3 regions of the Ensifer sp. Root127 genome follow, and region 2 is predicted to be linked to each of the others. Evidence: riboswitches for the same ligand, from Rfam matches in the RefSeq annotation. Region 2 holds a riboswitch; each other region holds the start of a gene.
What was found. Region 2 has a riboswitch for cobalamin ahead of ASD03_RS27630 (CbtB-domain containing protein). Riboswitches for the same ligand answer to the same signal wherever they lie in the genome.
Positions count from the first base shown of each region.

Region 1 (7,471 bases), on a different contig from region 2:
GCCGATCTCGTTCGGATAGGCCTGATCGATAAAGGCGCCGAGCAGCTCCATCTTCGAGCGCGAGGTTTCGATGGAGATGACATCGGCATCCATTGCCGCAATCGCCGCCATGATGTCGTTGAACTCCGAGTAGCACATGTGGGTGTGGATCTGGGTTTCGTCACCGACGCCGGAGGCGCTGATGCGGAAGCACTCGACCGCCCAGTCGAGATAGGCCTTTCGATCGGCCTGTCTCAGTGGCAGTCCCTCGCGCAGCGCCGGTTCGTCGATCTGGATCACGGCGATACCGGCCGTTTCCAGGTCGGTGACTTCGTCGCGCAGCGCCAGTGCGATCTGCCGGCATACGATCGACCGGGGCAGGTCGTCGCGCACGAACGACCATTGCAGCATCGTCACCGGGCCGGTGAGCATGCCCTTCATCGGCTTGTCCGTCAGCGACTGCGCATAGGTTGCCCAATCGACCGTCATCGGGTTCGGGCGCGAGACATCGCCGAAGATGATCGGCGGGCGTACGTAGCGCGAGCCGTAGCTCTGCACCCAACCGCTCTGAGTGAACCCATAGCCGGAGAGCTGCTCGCCGAAATACTGCACCATGTCGTTGCGCTCGAATTCGCCGTGCACCAGCACCTCGATGCCGATTTCCTCCTGCCAGCGCACGGCCTTCTCCGTCTCCTGGCGCAGGTAGGCGAGGTAGTCGACATAGCTGAGCTCGCCCTTGGCATGCAGCGATCGTGCCTGGCGCACCTCTGACGTCTGCGGGAAGGAGCCGATCGTCGTCGTCGGGAAGAGCGGCAGTGCCAGCCTGTCTTCCTGCCGCCGCCGGCGCGTTGCAAAACTCGATTGACGGCGGCTGTCTGCTGCCGTCAGGTTCTTCAAGCGTCCGGCAACGAGTGGATCGTGGACCTTGAGCGAGGTCAGCCGTGCCTCGACCGCAGCAATCGATTTTGCAAAGACCTGCTCGGGATTGGCCAGGCCCGGCTCGAATGCGCGGGCAAGCAGGCTGAGTTCGTCCAGCTTCTGCAGGGCGAAGGCAAGCCAGGAGACGAGCTCCGGATCGAGCGCTCGTTCGAGATCGAGGTCGATTGGCACATGCAGCAGCGAGCACGATGGTGCAAGCTCGATACGATCGCGGCCATGCGCCTCGATCAACGGCTGCAGCCGGCGGAAGAGGCCGGCAAGATCGGTACGCCACACATTGCGGCCATCGACGACGCCGAGCGACAGCACAAGCTGTGCCGGTACCGTCTGAAGTAGCAAGTCGAGCTGTTGCGGCGCCCGCACGAGGTCGACATGCAGCCCGGCAACCGGCAGCGAAAGGGCTGTCGGCATGTTGTCACTGACCGCGCCGAAATAGGTCGCGAGCATGATTTTCAACTGCGGAAGTTCCGAGGCGAACGTCTGGTAGGTCAGCGCCAGCGCCTGGCGTTCCCGCTCAGTGAGATCGAGCACCAGGCATGGCTCGTCGATCTGCACCCATTCGACGCCGGCTTCCCCAAGCTCGGTGAGAAGCTTCGTATAAACAGGCAGCAGCCGCTCGATCAGATTGATGGTGTCGAATCCGCCGGCAAGCGCCTTGCCCAGTTTCAGGAAGGTGACGGGGCCGAGGACGACAGGGCGGGTGACATGCCCGAGCGCCTTGGCTTCGAGGAAGGCGTCAAGCGGCGCATTGCTCGTCAGCTCGAAGCGCTGATCCTCCGCGAATTCCGGAACCATGTAGTGGTAGTTCGTGTCGAACCACTTGGTCATCTCCAGCGCCTGGTTGCCCCCGTCGGGCCCGCCATGCGTGCAACCGGACGCGCAGGCGGCAGTCGTCGAACCGCGCGCCATGGCGAAATAGGCGTCGAGGTCGACCGGGCCGCCCTTCCAGCCATAGGCCGGTGGCACCGCACCAACCAGCACTGATGTGTCGAGAACCTGGTCGTAAAGCGAGAAGTCGTTCGATGGAATGATCTGGATCCCACGTGCCTTTTGCGCGGCCCAGTTTTCGGCCCGCAGCCTGGCGGCGACGTCGAGCAGGTCCTGTCTCTCGATCTTGCCGGCCCAATAACGCTCCAGCGCGAACTTCAGTTCACGGTAGCTGCCGATACGTGGAAAGCCGAGATTGGCTGTCTTGATTGTCATTTCCTTACCCCGAAGGTTGTGGGCAAGGCTTTGAATGCGACGCATCCACGACCGAGACTGGCTCGCTCGTCAAGGCGACACATCGGACACCCCGCCCGTGGACGTTATCTATCGCGGCAGGTCTCCTGGCTTGCGGGTCAACACGAACCGTCCCGTCTTCCCGAGGCGTCTCCCTCAGTGACATCATTGGACGACCGCTCGCCGCTTACAGTTGCGGGGGCAGCTCCGGCATGAGCGCCTTGCAGCGCCGCACCGAATTCCCTCTTAGCTCCGGCCTGTCGTCAGACGAGCCGCAGAACCACGATTGTTCGACAATGCCCCGCAAAGTCGACGGCGTCAATCGTATAAAGAAATGTTTATGTCTTTATTTTCTCCATTCGGCCGAGGTCGAAAGCTTGTCGCGAGGGCGGCGACGCGACTTCATCATTTGGCGTCTGCGGCGAAAGGGCACCGCCCGGATCAGAGCCCGCTACGTGCTGCCACGGATCAGCAACATCGCCCGCGCGCGCCCGGATGCTGTCATTGTCTCGCGTCAGGCCGATGTCCCTCAGTTGGAACTCGCTGAATGTATCGATGGTCGTCGTGGCGTCGGCAGCTCTCTTGGCCGAAGTCCAGACGTGGAGGATGATCGATCGCAGTGCGCTAAGCATTGCTAACCCCTTCAGTTCTGTGGTGATGTGTTCGCGAGAAAATTGAGGATTTTGGTGGTTTCGCGCAAAGCGATTTCTCGCATGCTGCCATAAAGAATGCTTATCTCACTTCATGAGCAAGATTCCCCCCATGAGTGCGGTGCGCGCGTTCGAGGCCGCAGCCAGGCACTTGAGTTTCACCCGCGCGGCGCAGGAGCTCGGCATGACGCAAGCCGCTGTCAGCTATCAAATCCGACTGCTGGAGGACCGCACCGGCACGCCGCTGTTTGTCCGTCTGCCGCGGGAAGTGCGCTTGACGGCTGCCGGACGGCAGCTTGCGCCGAAGGTGACCGAGGCGCTCGATCTACTGGGTACGGCGTTCTCCGAGATTGCCGACAAGACCGAGCATCACCTGCACATCTCGGTACTGCCAACCGTCGTCTCAAGTTGGCTTGGTTCCAGGCTCGCCTCGTTTCAGACAGCCCATCCAAACATCAGCATTCGCGTGCACATGTCCACGGAGCTGATCGACTTCAAGCGCGATGCGATTGATCTCGTGGTGCGCAGCGGCAACGGCGACTGGTCGGGCAATGAAGTGTTTCCTCTTTTCCCGATCGAATACATGCCCGTCTGTACGCCGACGTTCCTGGAAAAACATCAGCTGAAGGTTCCGGCCGACGTTCTCATGGTGAGGCGCTTCGGCAACGCCAGCTGGTGGCGGCGCTGGATGACCGAAGCGGGCGTGGAACCGCCGGCCAGCAATGGCACTGAGCTGATCTTCGACGTCCAGGCAATGGATGTGGCCACCACATTGCTCGATCATGGCATTGCCATGGTCGTCTCCACCTTTGTGATTGAGGAGCTTCGCAGCGGAAAACTCGTCCGGCCGTTCAACCATGTGGTCAGGGATGGCCGTGCCTATTGGCTGGTCTATCCGCAAAGCCACCGGCGGCAGAACAAGATCCAGGTGTTTCGCGAGTGGATCATTACCGAAGCCGCCACATCGAACGCGCAGCTGGCCGCCGTGGCCGGAGAGCTTCCCTCGGTACGGTCTCAAGCCGAGATCGGTGCGAGCGCGCTCATAAGACCTGAATAGGATTTGCTGAGCGGCGGAGCATAGGAGCCGCGCTTGCTGGTCGTCAGTCCTTGCGACACCAACGCCTCGGCCTGCTTGACGGCTGCCGATACGCCATCAATGACCGGAACGCCGTATTCGGCTTGAAGTGCGCGCGCAAGATCGGCCATCCCGGCGCAGCCAAGCACGATCGCCTCGGCGCCGTCCTCAACGAGCGCCAGCTCGATTTCGCATCGCAGCTTCGCCAACGCGGGCGAAGCCTTGTCCTCAAGCTGCAGCACCGGGATGTCCGCAGCGCGAACCTTCGTCCGGGCACTCATCCCATAGCGTATGACCAGGTTCTCGATAAGCACACGCGACCGCTCGAGTGTGGTCACGACGGTGAAACGCTGAGCAAGCATGGCGGCCGTCGCCACAGCGGATTCGCAAAGCCCGACCACGGGGATGCGGGCAAGCGCGCGGGCTGCTTCCAGACCAGTATCGTCGAAGCATGCGATGACGGCGGCGTCGGCGCCTGCCGCTTCGCCGTCCCGGATTTCGGTGAGCACGCCCGGAAGCGCGATCGCGCCATCATAGTGGCCTTCGATCGAAGCCGGTCCGGACTTGGACGTCCTCGCGATGATCTCCGTGTTCGGGCCCGCGACGGCGCGGGCTGCGGCCGCCGCCTTCTCGGTCATGGATAGGGTGGTGTTCGGATTGACGATCAGAATGCGCATCGAACCTAGCTCATTTTTACCTGCCGCCGACGAAGCGTCAGAATGACGGCAAGCGCGACGAGGATGGTGGTGAAGGAGAAGAGCGTCGTGACCGTGCCCAGCGCGTAAAGCACCGGCGTCGTCACATTGGTGGTCATTCCGTAGATTTCCAATGGCAGGGTGTTGTAGCTGCCCGAGGTCATCAGTGTACGGGCGAACTCGTCGTAGGAAAGGGTGAAGCCGAAGAGGCCGACCCCGATCAGGCTCGGCGCTATCATCGGCAGCACCACATGCCGAAACGTCTGCCACGGGGTGGCGCCGAGATCGCGGGCCGCCTCTTCATAGGCCGGCGAAAAGCGGTTGAAGACGGCAAACATGATCAAGACGCCAAAGGGTAGGGTCCAGGTAAGATGTGCGCCGAAGCCGGAGGAATACCAGGCGGGCTTCAGGCCAAACTGCTGGAAGACGACACCGATCCCGAGCGAGATGATGATCGAGGGCACGACCAGGCTGGCAACGGTCAGGTAGAAGAGGGCCGTCGCCCCCTTGAAGCGGTGGCGAAAGGCAAGGCCGGCGAGGAGCGCCACGACGACGTTGACCACCATCACCATCAGTCCCAGCGTGAATGAGCGGCGGAAGGACGCGCCGAAGTCGCCGACCGCCTGTTTCTCGAAGAGATTGTAGAACCAGTGCAGCGAAAGTCCGTTCAACGGAAATGTGAGACCGCCATTCGGCCCCTGAAAGGACAGGATCAGCACCGCCGACAACGGCCCGTAGAGAAACAGCACGAACAGGGCGAAGAAGCCCGCGAGCAGGTAGAATTCAAGGGTGCGCCGCTCATGGTTCATCTCAGAGTTCCTTTCGGATATCAACGACCCGAAGGATCGCGGCGACCATCAGGAGCACGACGATCAGCAGCACTACCGCATTGGCGGCCGCAGCCGGATATTGCAGCAGTGACATCTGGTTCTTCATCATCAGCGCGACCGAAGCGCTCTGTCCGCCCGACATAACTTGAACCGTCGAGAAGTCGGCCATGACGAGGGTGACGACGAAGATCGAGCCGATGGCGATGCCGGGCTTGGCGAGTGGCAGGATGACGTTCCAGAGCACTTGCCGGCCGCTGGCGCCGCAGTCGCGCGCCGCTTCGATCAGCGAACGGTCAATGCGCATCAGCGTGTTGAAGATCGGCGTCACCATGAAGAGCGTATTGAGGTGAACCATGGCAAGCACGACAGCAAAATCGGAATAGAGCAGCCACTCGATCGGTTGCGGAATGATGCCGAGGTCGATCAGCGTCGAATTGACGAGGCCATTGCGTCCAAGCACCGGGATCCAGGAGATCATGCGGATGATGTTGGAGGTTAGAAACGGCACGGTGCAGATGAGGAAGAGCACCATCTGCATGGTCGTCGTGCGCACGTGGAATGCGAGGAAATAGGCGACCCAAAAGCCGATCAAGAGTGTGAGGCACCAGACGAGGGCGGTGAATTTCAACGTGTTGAGATAGGTCTTCCACGTCACCCACGAACCGAGCGTGTCGACATAGTTCATGGTCAGGAAGTCCGGATAAAGCCCGGCAAAGTCGTAGTCCCAGAAGCTGACGACAAGAATCGTCAGGATCGGCAGCACGAAGAAGAACCCGAGAATGAGGATGAGCGGCAGCGCCTGCAGATAGGCGCCCAGCCTTTGCAGCCAAGCACGGACACTGCTGGGTCTACCGGCCAAGGCCTCCGATGGCTGCGAAATTGCCACTACCGCCATTGTTCATCCTCTCGCGTTGCTCGTCAGGTTCCGCTCGCTGCGGGCGGCCCCATTCGAGGGCGCGCCGCAGCGAGGGCGTTTCGTCTGCCTCAAGCCGCGATGAACTCGTTCCAGCGCTTGATCATGTAGCGATCCTCATCCATGACCGAGTTCCAGCAGGCGACCTTGCCCATGCGGTCTTCGAAGGAGCCGCCATCGCGCACGGCACCGGCCTTCTCCATGACCTTGCCCTCCGGCGAGAGGATATCGCCCTTTGCCGGCTTGCCCTCGACCCAGTAACCCCACTCGTCCTCGGACATGAAGCCCTTGGCCGTGTCCATGGCGGCCGAATAGTAGCCCTGACGGTTGAGATAGGCGCCGACCCAGCCCGACAGGTACCAGTTGATGTATTCATAGGCCGCGTCGAGCTGGGCGCCCTGGAGATGGGCGGCAAGGCCGAGGCCGCCACCCCAGGCGCGATAGCCTTCCTTGAGCGGCTGGTATTTGCACGCGATCCCCTTCGAGCGGACGGCGGCGACGGCCGGTGACCACATGGACTGGATCACCACTTCACCGGAGGCCATCAGGTTGACGCTCTCGTCGAAGGATTTCCAGAAAGCGCGGAACTGACCGTCCTGCTTGGCCTTAATGAGGAAGTCGATCGTCTGGTCGATCTCATCCGTCGTCATGTTGCCCTTGTCGGCATATTTGACGTTGCCCAAGGCTTCCATGATCATGGCGGCATCCATGATGCCGATTGACGGGATGTTGAGGATCGCGGCCTTGCCCTTGAAGGCCGGATCCATGATGTCGGCCCAGCTCGTGATGTCGCGGCCGACGAGATCCGGGCGGATGCCGAGGGTATCGGCATTGTAGATCGTCGGAATGAGCGTCATCCACTGGGTCGGCGACTTCGCGAAGGTCCTGGAAGCCTGCGCCTCGACAAAGCCGACGGTGTGCGGGGCGGTGCCCTGGGCGATAATGCTTTCGGGCTTCAGCTTGCCGTCGATGAACAGCGGGACGATCTTGTCGTAGTACTTGATTTTCGAGACATCCATCGGCTGCATCACTCCGGCCGGGAAGACCTTCTTGGCGATCCAGTATTCGATGTCGGCGACGTCGTAGGAATCGGGCTGCGTCACTGCCCGCTGGGCCGCGGCGTCCGAATCCGTCGCAGTCATTTCCAGTGTGATGCCGAGATCCTGTTT
Region 1 is NZ_LMDX01000054.1:392,508-399,978, reverse strand. Features, by position in the region: gene metE (5-methyltetrahydropteroyltriglutamate--homocysteine S-methyltransferase) at 1-2,121, opposite strand, end outside; cobalamin riboswitch at 2,219-2,439, opposite strand; gene ASD03_RS36975 (hypothetical protein) at 2,478-2,771, opposite strand; gene ASD03_RS36970 (LysR substrate-binding domain-containing protein) at 2,902-3,846, shown strand; gene ASD03_RS36965 (aspartate/glutamate racemase family protein) at 3,804-4,541, opposite strand; gene ASD03_RS36960 (ABC transporter permease) at 4,547-5,368, opposite strand; partial or broken gene ASD03_RS36955 (ABC transporter permease) at 5,370-6,200, opposite strand; gene ASD03_RS36950 (PotD/PotF family extracellular solute-binding protein) at 6,374-7,471, opposite strand, start outside.
Region 1: linked by a shared signal. The riboswitch ahead of metE (5-methyltetrahydropteroyltriglutamate--homocysteine S-methyltransferase) and the one ahead of ASD03_RS27630 (CbtB-domain containing protein) in region 2 are both predicted to bind cobalamin.

Region 2 (7,471 bases):
GAATTCACGGCCGCCTATGCGTGGACCACGGTCGACGGTGCGCCGCATCTGCAGGCCGCGCCTTTGTTCGTCCATCTCTTTCCGCAAGCCTGGTTGGACCTTCGCGGCATTGGCGATGCGCCGATGCGTGACGAGGCGACTGATTATTTCGACAATACCTGCCGGGCGATCGCGCTGCAGCGAGCCCATGCCGAGCGCAATCCCGGCGATTTCGCCGGTTACGGCGGGGATATGTGGGGCCTCAGCGCCTGCGGTGGACCGGCGGGGCGGCAGCGGCTTGTCGATGGGCGTTGGCAGCGGATGCTCGGCTATGCGGCGCGCGGCGCGCCCGGTGGTCCTGACGATGGCACGCTGGCACCTTGGGCACCGGTTGCCTGTCTGCCTTTCGCTGCCGATGCGTCGCAGTCGGCACTCGCCGAGCTCGAGAACTGTTACCCGGACATTCTGTGCGAGAGCCGGTTTCCCGGCGGGTTCAATCCGAGCCTGCCCGGTGTGGGCCCGGAGGGTTGGGTCGACGACCGCGTGGTCGGGCTTGACCAGGGGCTTGTCGTGATGATGATCGAGAATGCCAGAAACGGTTTCGTCTGGGAGCTGACGCGCAGCATTCCGGCCATACGGCGCGGATTGCAGCGGGCGGATTTTCGCGGCGGCTGGCTTGAGACCAGGGAGACGGCATGAGCTTGGGCCACGAGCGGCAGGACGAGCGCCCGGCGGAGGACGAGGCGGACGCGGCGTTGCGCCAGAGCGCCCTTGGCGTTCTCGCGCACCTGCAGTCGTCTTTCCCCGAAGTGGGCTTTTCGCTCGGGGCCGCCGGCGACGTATTTCTTCCCGAGGCGCGGTTCTGGGTGGAGGAGGGCGTCGGGCTTGAAGACAGCCTTGCCTATCAGGATCGCTTTGCCGAGGGCATGGACGACAAGATCCGCGCCGCCCATCTGATTGCCTTTTACAGCAACCAGCTCACGCTCGCGCTTGGCGGCCTCTATCTCGGTGGGGGCATCGTGGCAGCCGTTCGCGGCCTTCGCTTCGAAGAATTTTCGCGGGCCTATGGCGAACGGCTTGTCGCGGCCAAGCGGTTTCATTTCAGCCTTGCCTTGCCCGCAGCCGGGGATCATGCCCCGGCGACTGCGGACGTCTTCGGCGAAACCTTCGCTGCGCATCTGGCGCCGATCGTCGTCATGTTGAAGCGTCGCACCGGCCTGTCCTCGGGCGCGCAATGGCGGCTTGCGGCGGATTCGCTTGCCGGTGGGTTCCTGGAGATCGGCCGCGTCCTCGGCGACGAGGAGACCGCGATGGCGAGGGCGCTGGCGATCGTCAAGCGCGCGGGTACGTCGCTATTTTCCGACAAGCTCCGTTACGAGGACATCGTGATCGAGATCGGCGGCAATCATGCGCTGTCGCGCACCTATCGCCTGCGCGGCGGCTGCTGTCTCTATTATCGAACGGAAGGTGGCAGCTTCTGCGACAGTTGCGTGATGCTGGCGCCGGACGACCGCCGCGCGCGGTTGCAGGCGCATCTGCTGGCATTGCAGGCGCGCTGAGACATCTCGACGACAAAGCCCCTGATATCGGCGATATCAGGGGCTCCGGGTTGATGGCGAAATCTGGCCGGTCTGTTACGCCTTGGCGAAACGATCGTTGATGAAGCCCGACACGACGCCGAGAACAATCCAGAACGCGAGCGTGGTGGCAAGGGCTGCCACGGCGAATTCAGCGCCGAGCACGGCCGGCACATTGCTGGAGATGTCCGACGGTTGCGGCGCGCCATAGACATGCGGTGCCGCGATCAGCACGAGGCCGATGATCTTGGCGGCGATCTCTTGCCGCAAGACCAGCAGATAGAGACCGGCGGCAGACAACAGCACGGTTGCACCCCACCAGACCTGGCGGTCGCCGAGTTCCGCGGCCGGGAAGCCCGGCAGTTCCGGCGGCAGACCGATTGCCGGCAGCATGTGCACGGCAAGCCAGCCGCAGGCGCCCCAGAGCGCGCCGTTCCTGAGCGTGATCGGGTAGCCGATGACGAGGCTGACGCCGGCGAGCAGCAGCGCGAAGCCGGAGCCGGTCACCAGATTGGCGATCAGCGTGCCGGAAAAGCGGCTCATGCCGAACATGATGCCGCCTTCCTCGTGTTCGCCCTCATGGGCGTAGGCAGGCGTGATCGGCGACAGGGCGTCAAGCAAAGCGCCAATCGGCGAAACCGCCTTCAGCGACGAATGCTGGTCGTGGTTTGCTGCGGCCGGATCGGCCGTTCCCGGCTGAACGGCTGGTTGTTCGCCGGCGGCCGGTGCCTCGCCTTCGAATTCTTCCGCGTGCAGGATCAGCGGTACGACGCGCAGTTCCTGGGCGCCGGTCATGAAGACACCGGCAATCAATCCAGCCACGATCGCGGCCAGAAGCGTTCTGACAATCATTTTCGATATCCCTCGATATCGGCGCGCCATGCATCTGGCAGGCAGCGCCGTGTCCCACTGGCAAATATGCGAACGGCTCCGTCCGGCAGATCTTCAATCTGCATCAGACGCGAGCAAACGCGTCCGGCTGTCTGCCGGAAGCGTTTTTGTCCGCAGCTATGTCGATGCGGAACGCAAGTCGCGTCCCGGAACATCGCTTAGTGGCAGGGGAAGCCATAGGAGTGGCGGGTGTCGTGCGCGGTATCGTGCAGCACGGCCGAGTTCGCCAGGCCTGCGCCGAAGACGAGGAAGCCGCCGATGAGGAGCGCGATGATACCTGCGGTCAGACGATCGCTGAGGGAGAGCGGAATGCTCGAAACTGTAGATGTAGCCATGACAACCTCCGTGATGGCGTCGGGATCTTTCCCGGTTTGGGCCCTATGCCCGCATCGACTGGCAGGTTTCCTGGCTCAGGACGTCGGGTGAGATCACCCTGGATTTGCCTCGCCTTCCCAGAGCAAGGGCCGCCCTCTCGCGGTCTTGTCTCCAGTGGCTTCTTCCGGATCGCTCCGGAACGGCGCATTCACGTCGCTCTACAGTCGCGGGGTCGGCCGTGATTTGAATGCCCAGCATGGGTCCATCCGTCACGTTCCCGTTTACTCCCGAAACGCGTTCGCGTTGCGGGAACCAATCGATCCACGATGATTAGGATCGCACCCCGGAGATGTCAATTAGACTTGCGCCGCCGCCCGGTCCATCCGCGACAAAATCACGAAGGATCATGCGTTTATAGGCTTCGACGATCTGGTCGCCCTCTGCTCTGGTGACGGAGACCGCAAGCCGCATCGTGCAATCGCCGAGATGCATGATCAAAAAGGCGGCGCTGTCGATCGTTTCGCGCGGCGTGTCGGGCGCAAACCGAGCCCAGACGTCGGCCAGAAGCTGGCCGCCGGCACGGCTTTGCAAAAGGTCGATCTCGCGCAGCGCCTTGTCGGCCTGCATCGCTGACCAGATGTCGCGCATCACAGGCTCGGCCAGGAACATATCGTAATAGATGTCGAACAGCATGGAGAAGGCGTCACGCAGTTCCGAGATCGACGTCACCGTGGCAAGCTCGGCCCCGATGCATTCATTGCAGACCGCATTGTAGCGCTCGGCCAGCGTGCGCACGATCGCCGCCTTGTCGGGGAAGTACTGGTAGAGGGAGCCGATCGAGATTCCAGCCTTTTCAGCGACTTCGCTCATGCGCATGGCGTCGCTGCCCTTCTCCTGGATGATCGCCGTGGCGCAGGAAAGGATGTGCTCGACGCGCTCGCGGCTGCGCTTCTGGCTGGGCGTGCGGCGCAGCGCCGGCTCGTCGTCAGCGGGGATTGTGGAAGGGCTTGCATCGGGAATCATGAGTAATGCTCACATTTTGACTTGACTCCTAAAATACGAGGATTTATCACATTTGCAAATGTGAGAGATGCTCATGTTTTGCAATCAACCTCAGGAGGAAGCGATGACTGACAAACTCACACTGGTTCTGGGCGGTACGGGCAAGACGGGGCGGCGGGTGGCGGCCCGCCTTGAGGAGCGGGGTATCGCGGTGCGCATCGGCGCCCGTTCGGCATCGCCTTCCTTCGACTGGACGGATGAGGCGACCTGGGCGCCCGTGCTTGAAAATGTCGAGCGCATCTATATCAGCTACCAGCCGGATCTGGCGGTGCCGGGCGCCGTCGAAACCATCCGCAAATTCTCGAGGCTTGCCGTTCGCTCGGGCATCAAGCGGCTGGTGCTTCTGTCGGGGCGCGGCGAGGACGAGGCGGAAGCGGCCGAGCGCGAACTGCAGGCCTCCGGCGCCGACTGGACGATCATCCGGGCAAGCTGGTTCTTCGAGAATTTCAGCGAGGATTTTTTGACCGATTCCGTTCGCAGCGGATCGGTGTTCCTGCCGCCGGATGAGATCACCGAACCCTTCATCAGCACCGACGACATCGCCGACGTGGCAGTTGCAGCCCTTCTGGACGAGGGGCATGTCGGCAAGGTCTATGAGCTGACAGGCCCGCGGCTGATGACCTTTGCCCAGGCCGTGGCCGAGATCGCGACGGCTGCCAACCGCCGGATCGGCTATCAGTCCGTGCCGGTTGCCGACTTCACGGTGCAGTTGCGGGCCGACGGATTGCCTGATGACTATGTCGAACTCATCCGCTATCTCTTCACGTCGGTGCTCGACGGGCGCAATTCGCAAGTGACGTCCGATGTCGAGCGCGTGCTTGGGCGCAAACCGCGCGACTTCGCCGACTATGCCCGGGAGACCGCTGCAACTGGTGTCTGGAGTATCGCCGCATGATCCCGCTGATCCCCGCTCTGGCGTTTGCCGCCGCAATCGGCTCCGGCCTGATGGCCGGGCTGTTCTTCATCTTCTCGGTCTGCATCATGCAGGCTTTGTCGCGGCTGCCGGCGGAGCAGGGGATCGCGGCGATGAACGCCATCAACGTGGTGATCCAGAATCCGCTGTTCCTCAGTACCTTCATGGGCACGGCGCTTCTGGGGCTCGCGCTGGTCGTCGCGGCCTTCATCTGGGGCGGTAACGGCAGCCTGCTGCTGGCGGCCGGCGGCATCGCCTACGTCGCCGGCGTGCTGATCGTCACCATTATCTTCAACGTGCCGATGAACGATGCGCTGGCGGCTGCCACGTCTGGGCAGGCTGCCACCGAAATCTGGCAGCAGCACTACCTGACCGACTGGGTCTGGTGGAACCATGTGCGCACGATTTCCTCGATCGGCGCTCTGGCGCTGTTCATTCTGGGTTTTGCGCGCAGCTGAAGAGAACGACCGACGCGACCCTGTGAAGGTCCGCCGGTCGTTCATTTCAATCAACCAGCGAGCCGCAGGTGAGGTTGGCGATCGCGCCGGTCATGGCGCCCGCCCGGTCCGAGGCGACGAAGGCGGCATAGTCGGCGACCTCGTCGAGCCTCGGGAAACGGCCGAGCAATGTGCCGGACTTTGCCCGACCGTCGAGCATCTCCTCCACAGTGGTATCGAACCGGTCGGCAAACCCTTGAAAGACGGCGCGCGCATGCGAAGCTGGCAGTGCCTCGGGAATGGCATCCGGCCGCAGGCAGATGACGCGGATGCCATGGCTGCCGAGTTCGCCGGCGAGAATGCGCGAGAAGGTCTCGATGGCGCCGCAGGTGGTGCCGTAGCCGAGGAAACCCGAGCCGGACATGCGCGAGCCGGGCGTCGAAAGCGTCAGGATGACACCGCTGCCGTTTCTTTCCATCTGCGCTGCTGCCGCCTTGGCGGTGATGAAGTTGGCGCGGGTATAGGCTGCAATCGGGTGCTCGAACTGTTCCAGCGTCAGCTCAGAAAGCGGCGGGCCCTGAATGTGGGCAAAGCCGACAGCGGTCAGGACCACGTCGATCCTGCCGGTTCGGTCGACAACCGATTGCGCATGCCGCTCGACGGCGGCTTGATCCATCACGTCGAGGACGTCGAACTCCGCCTTTCCACCCGCCGCCCGTATTGCCTTGGCCGTACGATCCAGGGTTTCGGCCGTTCGTCCAACGAGAAAGACACTCGCGCCTTCGCGGGCAAAGGCACGCGCCGCAGCACCGCCGATGGCGCCGCTGCCGCCATAAACAATCGCACTCTTATCCTGAAGCAACATTGTAGCCTCCCTTGATCCTGTTGGGGTGAATGGGCGTGCGGCATGGGCCCCTGGATCGATATCGATCCAAGGGAGAAAACCGTGCAGCAAGTATGATGTGTTAACGGGTACTAGCGCGCAGCGATCTGCCGCGCATATTCCTGTTCGAGCCTAGTATGCTTGTTCCAGAAGCCATGCGAGGTGCGGCCGGAAACCACATCGGCGAGAATGTCGAGATGGGTGTGCCAGCCGGCAGCCACGCTTGCCATCATCTCCTGTGTCGCGATGCGCGAATGGGTGACCACCAGCAGCACTTCTGAGCCCTTGGCCTCCAGATCGAAGCGCACCTGCGACGGCGTCGGCGTGCCTTCGCCCCAGGTATAGGCCAACAGGTACGGCGGCTTGCAGGCGATGATGCGGCCATGGATACGGCTTTCGCCGGCAAGGGCGGCATATTTGGTTGGCGGCTCACCGCAATCCGTGCCGAGGTCCTCATGGCGGAAGATATGTTCGACCGTCGATTCGGCTATAGCACCTATGGTGCCCGACGCCATCCACTGGCGGCGCTTGTCCTCCTCCGTCAGGTAGGCCCAGATGCGCTCGATCGGGCCGGGCAACAACCGCTCGATGCGTGCCGCATCCGGCGCGACGATCCGGGCATATCCGCCGTCGTCCATGCCGGCTTGCGGTGTCATCGCTTCTTCTCCGTTTGCTGCGGCGTCGTGGTCTGCCTGTCTGCGGCCTTCGCGGCGTCCTCGGCCAGAAGCAGTGCCTCCAACACATCGATGCGTTGACGCCAGAAGGCTTCGTAATGGCGCATCCATTCCATGCCGGCATGCATCGGCTCGGCGTCGAGCCGGCAGACATGCGCCCGGCCGCGCACTTCGCGCCGCACGAGACCGGCGCCTTCGAGCACCTTGATGTGTTTCGATGCGGCGGCAAGCGAGATCGAGAAGGGTGCGGCCAACTCGCCCACCAGCCGCTCACCCGCTGACAGATCCTGCAGCATCGCCCGCCGCGTCGGGTCGGACAGCGCATGGAAGACGGCGTCAAGCCGATCGTTCATATATTCAACCATGTCGTTGAATATCGCCGATCTCGCGGTTATTGTCAACCGATTGGTTGAATATCTCTGTGCCGATCCTTCCAGGCGACCAACGCCTCTGTGAGGTCCGCGGTCGGCACCATGCGGGCAAATTGTTCGCTTTCCACCAGAAGCCCCTCTGATATCGACATGTTGAGGCCGCGGGTGACGGCGGTGATGATCGTCTGGACGACAAGCGGTGAATGTCGCAGGATGCGTCTGGCAAGCGCGCGGGCGGCAGGCATGAGCTCGTCGTGGGCAACGACGCTGTTGACCAGCCCCAGTTCGAGCGCGTGTTCGGCCGAAAAGTCGTCGCCGGTCAAAAGCAGTTCCAGCGCGCGTTTGCGGCCGGCAAGCCGGGGCAGGCGC
Region 2 is NZ_LMDX01000034.1:19,478-26,948, forward strand. Features, by position in the region: gene ASD03_RS27615 (glucoamylase family protein) at 1-678, shown strand, start outside; gene ASD03_RS27620 ((2Fe-2S)-binding protein) at 675-1,538, shown strand; gene ASD03_RS27625 (CbtA family protein) at 1,614-2,408, opposite strand; gene ASD03_RS27630 (CbtB-domain containing protein) at 2,606-2,782, opposite strand; cobalamin riboswitch at 2,825-3,094, opposite strand; gene ASD03_RS27635 (TetR/AcrR family transcriptional regulator) at 3,093-3,785, opposite strand; gene ASD03_RS27640 (NAD(P)H-binding protein) at 3,889-4,719, shown strand; gene ASD03_RS27645 (anthrone oxygenase family protein) at 4,716-5,195, shown strand; gene ASD03_RS27650 (SDR family oxidoreductase) at 5,242-6,039, opposite strand; gene ASD03_RS27655 (SRPBCC family protein) at 6,150-6,713, opposite strand; gene ASD03_RS27660 (metalloregulator ArsR/SmtB family transcription factor) at 6,710-7,084, opposite strand; gene ASD03_RS27665 (crotonase/enoyl-CoA hydratase family protein) at 7,129-7,471, opposite strand, start outside.

Region 3 (7,471 bases), on a different contig from region 2:
GACGCGCGCGCGCACCACACGGCCGATCTCTTCCTCCAGCGAGCGGATGACCGGCTTTTCCGGCCGGGAGTGGTCATTGTGGTAAATCGCCGGCCGGGCGCCGCTCAGGTGCTCGGCGGCAAGGCTCATGCCGCCTTCGAACTGGTAGTAGTCGTCGCTGTCGAGCAGGTCGTGTTCGCGGTTGTCCTGGTTCTGGACCACCGCTTCGATCGTGCGCAGCCGCTCCTCGAAGAGCTCCCGTCCCGCCTTGCCCTCCTCGCCGGCGCCATAGGCATAGGCGCCCCAGGTGAGATAGGCATCGGCGAGATCGGCTTTGCTGTCCCAGCCCTTCTCGTCGATCAGCGCCTGCAGGCCGGCGCCGTAGGCTCCGGGCTTGGCACCGAAGACGCGGTAGGAGGCGCGGCGCGCGGCTTCCGCCGGCTCGACGCCCGACGCCTCCAGCCGCTGCGTCTCGGCGCGCATGCGCGCGGCGATCATATTGTCGGCATCGTCTTCCTCAAGCGCCCCGACGGCACGGATCGCCTTGTCGAACAGCGCGATCTGGTCCGGGAAGGCATCGCGGAAGAAGCCTGATATCCGCAGCGTCACGTCGACGCGCGGGCGGCCAAGCATCGCCAGAGGCACGATTTCATAGCCCATCACCCGGCGCGAGACCATGTCCCAGGTGGGCTTGGTGCCGATCAGCGCCAGGGCCTGGGCGATGTCGTCACCGCCGGTGCGCATGTTCGCCGTGCCCCAGGCCGTCAGGCCGAATGAGGACGGCCATTCGCCGTGATCCTGCAGATAGCGGCGGATCAGCAGTTCGGCGGATTTCTTGCCAAGTTCAAAGGCCGCCGGCGTCGGCACCGAGCGGCTGTCGACGGAGTAGAAATTGCGGCCGGTCGGCAGCACGTCGGGACGGCCGCGGGTCGGCGCGCCGGAAGGCCCCGGCGCCACGAAGCGGCCATCAAGGCCGGTGAGAAAGCCGGCCATCTCGGCAGCGCCGGAGTTGATGATCGATGGCTTCAGTCGCGCCTCGATCTCGCCAAGCACGGTGCGGGTGGCAGGCCAGTCCTCGGGCGCGAGCGTCTCGCCAGAAACGAACGCCGCCGCCAGCAGCTCGATGCGCTCGACAGTATCGCCGGCCGTCCGCCACGGTGCATCGGAAATGGAGGAAAGCATGTCCGGCCGTGCGCCTTCCCAGGGATCGGACATCACGCAATCGAGCGGATCGAAGCCGAGCCCGGCATCCGCGGCCATCGCCCGCTGCAGGCTCTGGTCGGCGCCTTCGCCAAGGCTGCGCGGCACCCGCGCCAGCGCCACGGTCAGGTCGGTCAGCAACCGCCCCTCCGGTGCAACGCCAAAAATGTGCAGGCCATCGCGGATCTGCATTTCCTTGAGGTCGCAGAGATAGGCGTCGAGCTTCTCCAGCGCCTTGTCGTCGCTGTCGCCCTTGTCGATACCGGCATCGTGGTCGAGGCCGATGTCACGCACGAGGTCGAGGATCTGCCGGCTGAGCAGCCTGAGCCGGCGCGGATCGCCGCCGGCCGCGTCGTAATATTCGTCGACCAGCGCTTCGAGATCCTTCAGCGGCCCATAGGATTCCGCCCTCGTCAGCGGCGGCGTCAAATGGTCGATGATGACGGCGCTGGTGCGGCGCTTGGCTTGCGTGCCCTCGCCGGGATCGTTGACGATGAAGGGGTAGACATGCGGTAGCGGCCCAAAGATCGCCTCGGGATAACAGGTCTCCGACAGCGCTAAGGCCTTGCCGGGCAGCCATTCCAGATTGCCGTGCTTGCCCATATGCACAATGGCCTGCGCGCCGAACTGGTTGCGCAGGAAAGCGTAGAAGGCGAGATATCCGTGCGGCGGCACCAGATCCGGCGAATGGTAGCTTTCCTTCGGATCGATGTTGTAGCCGCGCGCCGGCTGGATGCCGACGACAATCTCGCCGAAGCGGGCAAGCGGCAGCGCGAAGGCGCCATCGAGGAAGAACGGGTCGGTTTCCGGCGCACCCCAGCGGTCGCTGACCTCATCCTGAATCTGTTTCGGAAGCGAATCGAAGAACGTATTGTAATCGCTGAACGAAAGAACTTCGCGGATCTCGCGATCGCGGCTCGCCGCGTTGGTCGGCCCAGCCATCAGGTAGCCGATCAGTGCATCGCCATCCTCAGGCACGCCGGCGACGGGATAACCTTCGCTCGCCATGGCGCGCAGCACTTCAACCGTGCCCGCCGGCGTATCGAGCCCGACGCCATTGCCGAGTCGGCCATCGCGATTGGGGTAATTGGCCATGATGATGGCGATCCGCCGTTCGGCCGGACGGGCGCGGCGCAGTTTTGCCCAATTGACCGCAAGCCTGGCGGCAAAGCGGACCCGGTCGGAAAGCGGTTCGTGCCCGACGATGTTGGCTTCGACCTTGGGATCGTAGATCGAGGCCGCCTTGAAGGAGACGGCGCGCGCCAGAATGCGGCCATCGACCTCCGGCAAGGCAACGTTCATGGCGAGATCGCGCGCCATCAGCCCCTGCGGCGAGGCCTGCCATTGCGCGCGCGACGATCCGGAGAAGATCACCTGCAGCACCGGCGCGCCGGTTGATTCCAACACGGTCGGCTGCCTGTCGGCACCGGGCGAGGAAACGGCAAAGCCGGTGGCGTTCATCACCACGTCGGGTGCCGCCTCGGAAAAAATCGATTGCAGCGTGCCGACCGAAACGGCATCCTTGAGGCTGGAGACAAACAGCGGCAACACGCGCATGCCTTCGGCGGCAAGCGCCTCGATCAGCGCTTCGACCGGCCGGGTCTCGCCGCTCTGGACCAGGGCGCGATAAAAGCAGATCCCGACTGTCGGGGGTTCGAATCCCTCCCCCGCGACCATCCGCTCTTGGACACGTGCCTTCCATTCGCTGACGCCGATGACGCCCGCGCCCGGCCACCAGATGCCGGCCTTGAGCAGCGGTTTTGCCGGCTGCGGCTTTTCCGCGTCTGAGATCAACGCCTCGGCGTAGTCGAGGAACAGGCCGGCATTGTCAGCGCCGCCCTCGGTGAAATAGGCCCAGAGGCGCTGGCGGTCGTCGGCCTCAACGGTCGAAAACGGCTCGAGGCCGGGATCGGGCTTGTCGTCGCCGGGCAGCACCGCGATCTGGAAGCGGTGGGTGACGGCGGCGGCATGCAATGCTTCCAGCACATAACGGAAATAGCTGGCGCCACCGAGCGGCCTGACCACGATGAGTTTTGCATGCCTTGCCGTGCGCTCGACATAGGTGTCGACCGACATCGGGTGCATCAGGTTCATCAGGCTGGCGATGCGCAGGCTCAGCTCCCCGTCGCGCCGGCCATGGGCCGCCGCGATCGACGAAAGCTCGGTGTCGGCGGCCGACAGGAAAAGCACGTCGGCCGGCGTTTGCCCCAGGTCGATCGCCTCGTTGCCGTCGGCGATCGTTCCTTTCTGGGCGAGAAGCAGATGCATGTTTCTGTCCGTTCGAGCAATTCCAGGAAAAGCGTGAAATGGCTTTCCTGGAATTGCGTTGCTTCAAGGAGTTAGGCGAGTGCGGTGATGGCGGCGCGCACCGCAGCTTCGTCCATGTCGTGCAGGCCGATGACGACGAGGCGCGTACCGCGCTTCTCGCCAGCCGCCCAGGCACGGTCGTAATACTGGTCGATGCGGGCGCCAACGGCCTGGATCAGCAGGCGCATCGGCTTGCCGGGCACGTCGGCAAAGCCCTTGAGGCGCAGCACGTCATGCTCTGATATCACGCCCTTGAGGCGATCGATGAAACCTGCCGGATCGGCAATCGCGCCGAGCTCGACGACGAAGCTGTCGAACTCGTCATGAGAGTGCTCCTCGCCGGCCTCATGTTCCATCTCGTGGTGAGACTTGCGGTTGGCGATATCGCTTTCCGTGCCGACGCCGAGGCCGAGCAGGATGGCAGCGGCAACTTCGCCGTTCTTCGCCTCGATCATTGTTGGCTTGCGGTTAGTGCGCGAAGCGACCTCGTCGCGCACGGCCTTGAGGCCGGAGGCGTCGATCAGATCGGTCTTGTTGAGCACGATCAGGTCGGCGGCGGTCAACTGGTCCTCGAACAGTTCCTCGATCGGGCTTTCGTGGTCGAGATTGTCGTCCTCGACACGCAACGCATCGACCTTGTCATGGTCGTCGGCAAAACGGCCGGCGGCAACGGCGGCACTGTCGACCACGGTGACGACGCCATCGACGGTGACTTCGCTGCGGATATCAGGCCAGTTGAAGGCGGCGATCAGCGGCTGCGGCAAAGCGAGGCCCGAGGTTTCAATGATGATATGGTCAGGACGATTTTCGCGCTCGAGCAGCTTGGTCATGGTCGGGATGAAATCATCGGCAACCGTGCAGCAGATGCAGCCATTGGTAAGCTCAATGATATCGTCTTCCGAGCAGGCTTCTGCGCCGCAGCCCTTCAGCACGTCGCCGTCGACGCCGAGATCGCCGAACTCGTTGATGATGAGCGCAATGCGCTTGCCATCGGCGTTCTGCAGCAGATTGCGGATCATCGTCGTCTTGCCGGCACCGAGGAAGCCGGTGATGACGGTCGCCGGGATCTTGCCCTGGTTGGCTCTGGCAGTGGTCATGGATCAACCCTTCATTTTCAGCGGCAATCCGGCCGCGACAAAGTAAACTTCCGCGGATTTCTCCGCAACGATCTGGTGAAGCCGGCCGGCATGGTCGCGGAAATCGCGGACCATGCGGTTCTCGGGCACGATGCCGAGGCCGACTTCGTTGGAAACAAGGATGAGGCGCGCCCGCGCCTCCGGCAGGAAAGCGGCAAGGGCCGCGAACTCTGCCGCCATGTCGCGCCCTTCCATCATCAGGTTGGTGACCCACAGCGTCAGGCAGTCGACGAGCACCACGCAGTTCTCGTCATCGATGCGCGTCAGCAGCGAAACGAGGTCGAGCGGCTCTTCATGCGTCGTCCAGCCTTCGCCGCGCCTTGCCCGGTGATGGTCGATGCGCTCGCGCATCTCGTCGTCCCAGGCACGGCCGGTCGCGACATAGTGCATGCCGAGCCCGGAGGCTTCGACGAGCCTTTCGGAAAAGCTGGATTTGCCGGAACGGGCACCGCCGAGGACCAGAACCGGCCCGGCATGGGAAATGCTCATGTGCGTTGCAGCCTCACGCGCTTGGTCGCGAATTCGAGCGGCAACAGGATTTCACCGCGCCGACGGCGCGTTCGGGAAACGATCGATGAGCCAAGACAACCTCCGTGATGGCGTGGGAAGCGGGCTTCCCTTCGGGCGGAATGCCCCTGTCGGACGGCAGGTCTCCTGGCTCACGGCGTCACGAGCCCACCACATCGCGCCCCGCGTGATCACGCGAAGACCGATGCTTGGGCCCGAACGGCCCGCCTCACCTTCCCGGCGTTTTCTGGTTTCGTGAAAGGCGGACGATTCGTAGAAGAAGAGGCGTCCAACCCGGCTGATCACGAAGCCACGCCAGTGGCTTTTCCGGCTGAATTCCAAACCGCCTTCGATTGCCCCATGCAATCGAAAGGAAGCCGGCTATCAGCCCGATGGCGAACCCTGACCGTTCTACAGTCGCGGGGTCGGCTGCGATAAGGATGCCCGATTTGGGTCCATCCGTCACATTCCCAATTATTCCCCCGCATCGCCACGATCCGGGGAAACCATCCAACGTCAGATGATTAGGAAGCGGGCGCCGCAAAGTCAATCGACGCGTGCGACACGCCACCCGTCGAGATGCGGCGCGCGACAATTTGCCGGCAGCAGGCCGCAAAGGCCACTCCTGCATGTTTTTATCCTTAGATGGTATTCGACCTAAGGATAAAAACATGCAGCAATTCAAAGTGTTACAGCGACCTTTGCGCGTCCAGTAAGACGCGCGGCGCTGTAGTCGACGTCGGAGCGGACGCTCCACGGCAACTGAACTTTATTTTAGCAACGTCAGATATTGCGATAGAGTAGCCGAAAGTCGTTTCGATTATCCGGAAGGCAGATGGAACGCAGGCTCACCGCCGTGATGATTGCCGACGTTTCCGGCTATGGACTGCTCACCCAAGCCGACGAAGAGGGTACGTGTGCCCGCTTTCAGGCCGATCTGCACGGCCTGTTCGAACAAAGGATTGCCGCACATCGCGGGCGGTTGATCAAGACCATGGGCGACGGGTTATTGGTCGAGTTCCAGAGTGTCGTCGAGGCGGTCCGTTGTGCGGTGGAGGTTCAGCGCGCGAAATCCGAAAGCCGCGGCTCCGATCAGGGTCGACTGGAATTCCGCATCGGCATCAATCTTGGCGACGTCATCGTTGAAGGCGACGACATTCACGGCGATGGAGTGATCATTGCCGAGCGCCTGCAGAGCCTCGCCGAACCGGGTGGGATCATCATCTCCGGCACCGCCTACGACCAGGTCGAGAAGCACCTCGATGTCGGCTTCGTCTTTCTCGGCGAACAACGCCTGAAGCATATCGAAAAGCCGGTGCGGACTTACCGGCTGGGGCTGAACGAAGCCCGCCCCGGCAGCGTAAAGGTCGCTGGGCGCCACGCGAAGCGCTGGGCGGCACTCGTTACGTCTGCTGTCGTGCTCGGCGCTGCTGCCGGCGTGGCCTGGTGGCGGCCCTGGGAGTCGCCTGTGGAAACGGTCCAGATACAACCACCGAACCTGACCGCGCCGGACAAGCCGTCGATCGCGGTGCTTCCGTTTGCCAACGTGAGCGACGATCCCAGGCAGGAGTATTTCGCCGATGGCATGACCGATGGCCTTGTCACCGAGCTGGCTCAGGTATCCGGCTTGTTCGTTATCGCGCGTAACTCGACCTTCACCTACAAGGGCAGGGCGGTGACACCCAGGCAGGTGTCCAAGGAACTCGGTGTCCGATACGTCCTCGAAGGCAGTGTGCAGCGTGCCGGAGAACAGCTACGGATCAATGCTCAGCTCATAGATTCTCTCAGCGGCGGCCACGTTTGGGCCGGCAAGTTCGACGGTTCACTTTCCGATGTCTTTGCGCTGCAGGACGAAGTGATGCGCGGCATTGCCGACGCGCTTGCGCTTCGGTTGAATCCTGACGAGCAGATGGCCTTCGGACGCAAGGAAACGACGGTCCCGGCGGCCTTCGATGCGTTCCTGCGCGGCTGGGAGCATCACCGGCGCACGACCCCCGAAGATTTTGCAAAGGCAGTGCCTTTTTTCGAGCAGGCGATTGCGCTCGATCCTGCCTATGGACGAGCCTATGCCGCCGCCGCCATGGTCTACGCGCGCGTCTACCTGTGGCGTTGGCATTATCGGCTTGATATCTCGCGGATCGAAGCTAGAGCCAAGGCGCTACAATTTCTAAGGACCGCGCAGAAACACAAAACAGCGCTCGCCTATCAGGCGGCCGCTCTCCTGTCCGAAGCGGCCTGGCAGCATGCCGATGCGCTCGCCGAACTCAAGGAAGCGATCGCGCTCGAACCCGGCGATTCCTGGAGCTACGCGCTGACGGCCTTCGTGCTGACCTCCGCCGGCC
Region 3 is NZ_LMDX01000012.1:197,289-204,759, reverse strand. Features, by position in the region: gene cobN (cobaltochelatase subunit CobN) at 1-3,447, opposite strand, end outside; gene cobW (cobalamin biosynthesis protein CobW) at 3,519-4,583, opposite strand; gene cobU (bifunctional adenosylcobinamide kinase/adenosylcobinamide-phosphate guanylyltransferase) at 4,587-5,111, opposite strand; cobalamin riboswitch at 5,249-5,655, opposite strand; gene ASD03_RS15560 (adenylate/guanylate cyclase domain-containing protein) at 5,965-7,471, shown strand, end outside.
Region 3: linked by a shared signal. The riboswitch ahead of cobU (bifunctional adenosylcobinamide kinase/adenosylcobinamide-phosphate guanylyltransferase) and the one ahead of ASD03_RS27630 (CbtB-domain containing protein) in region 2 are both predicted to bind cobalamin.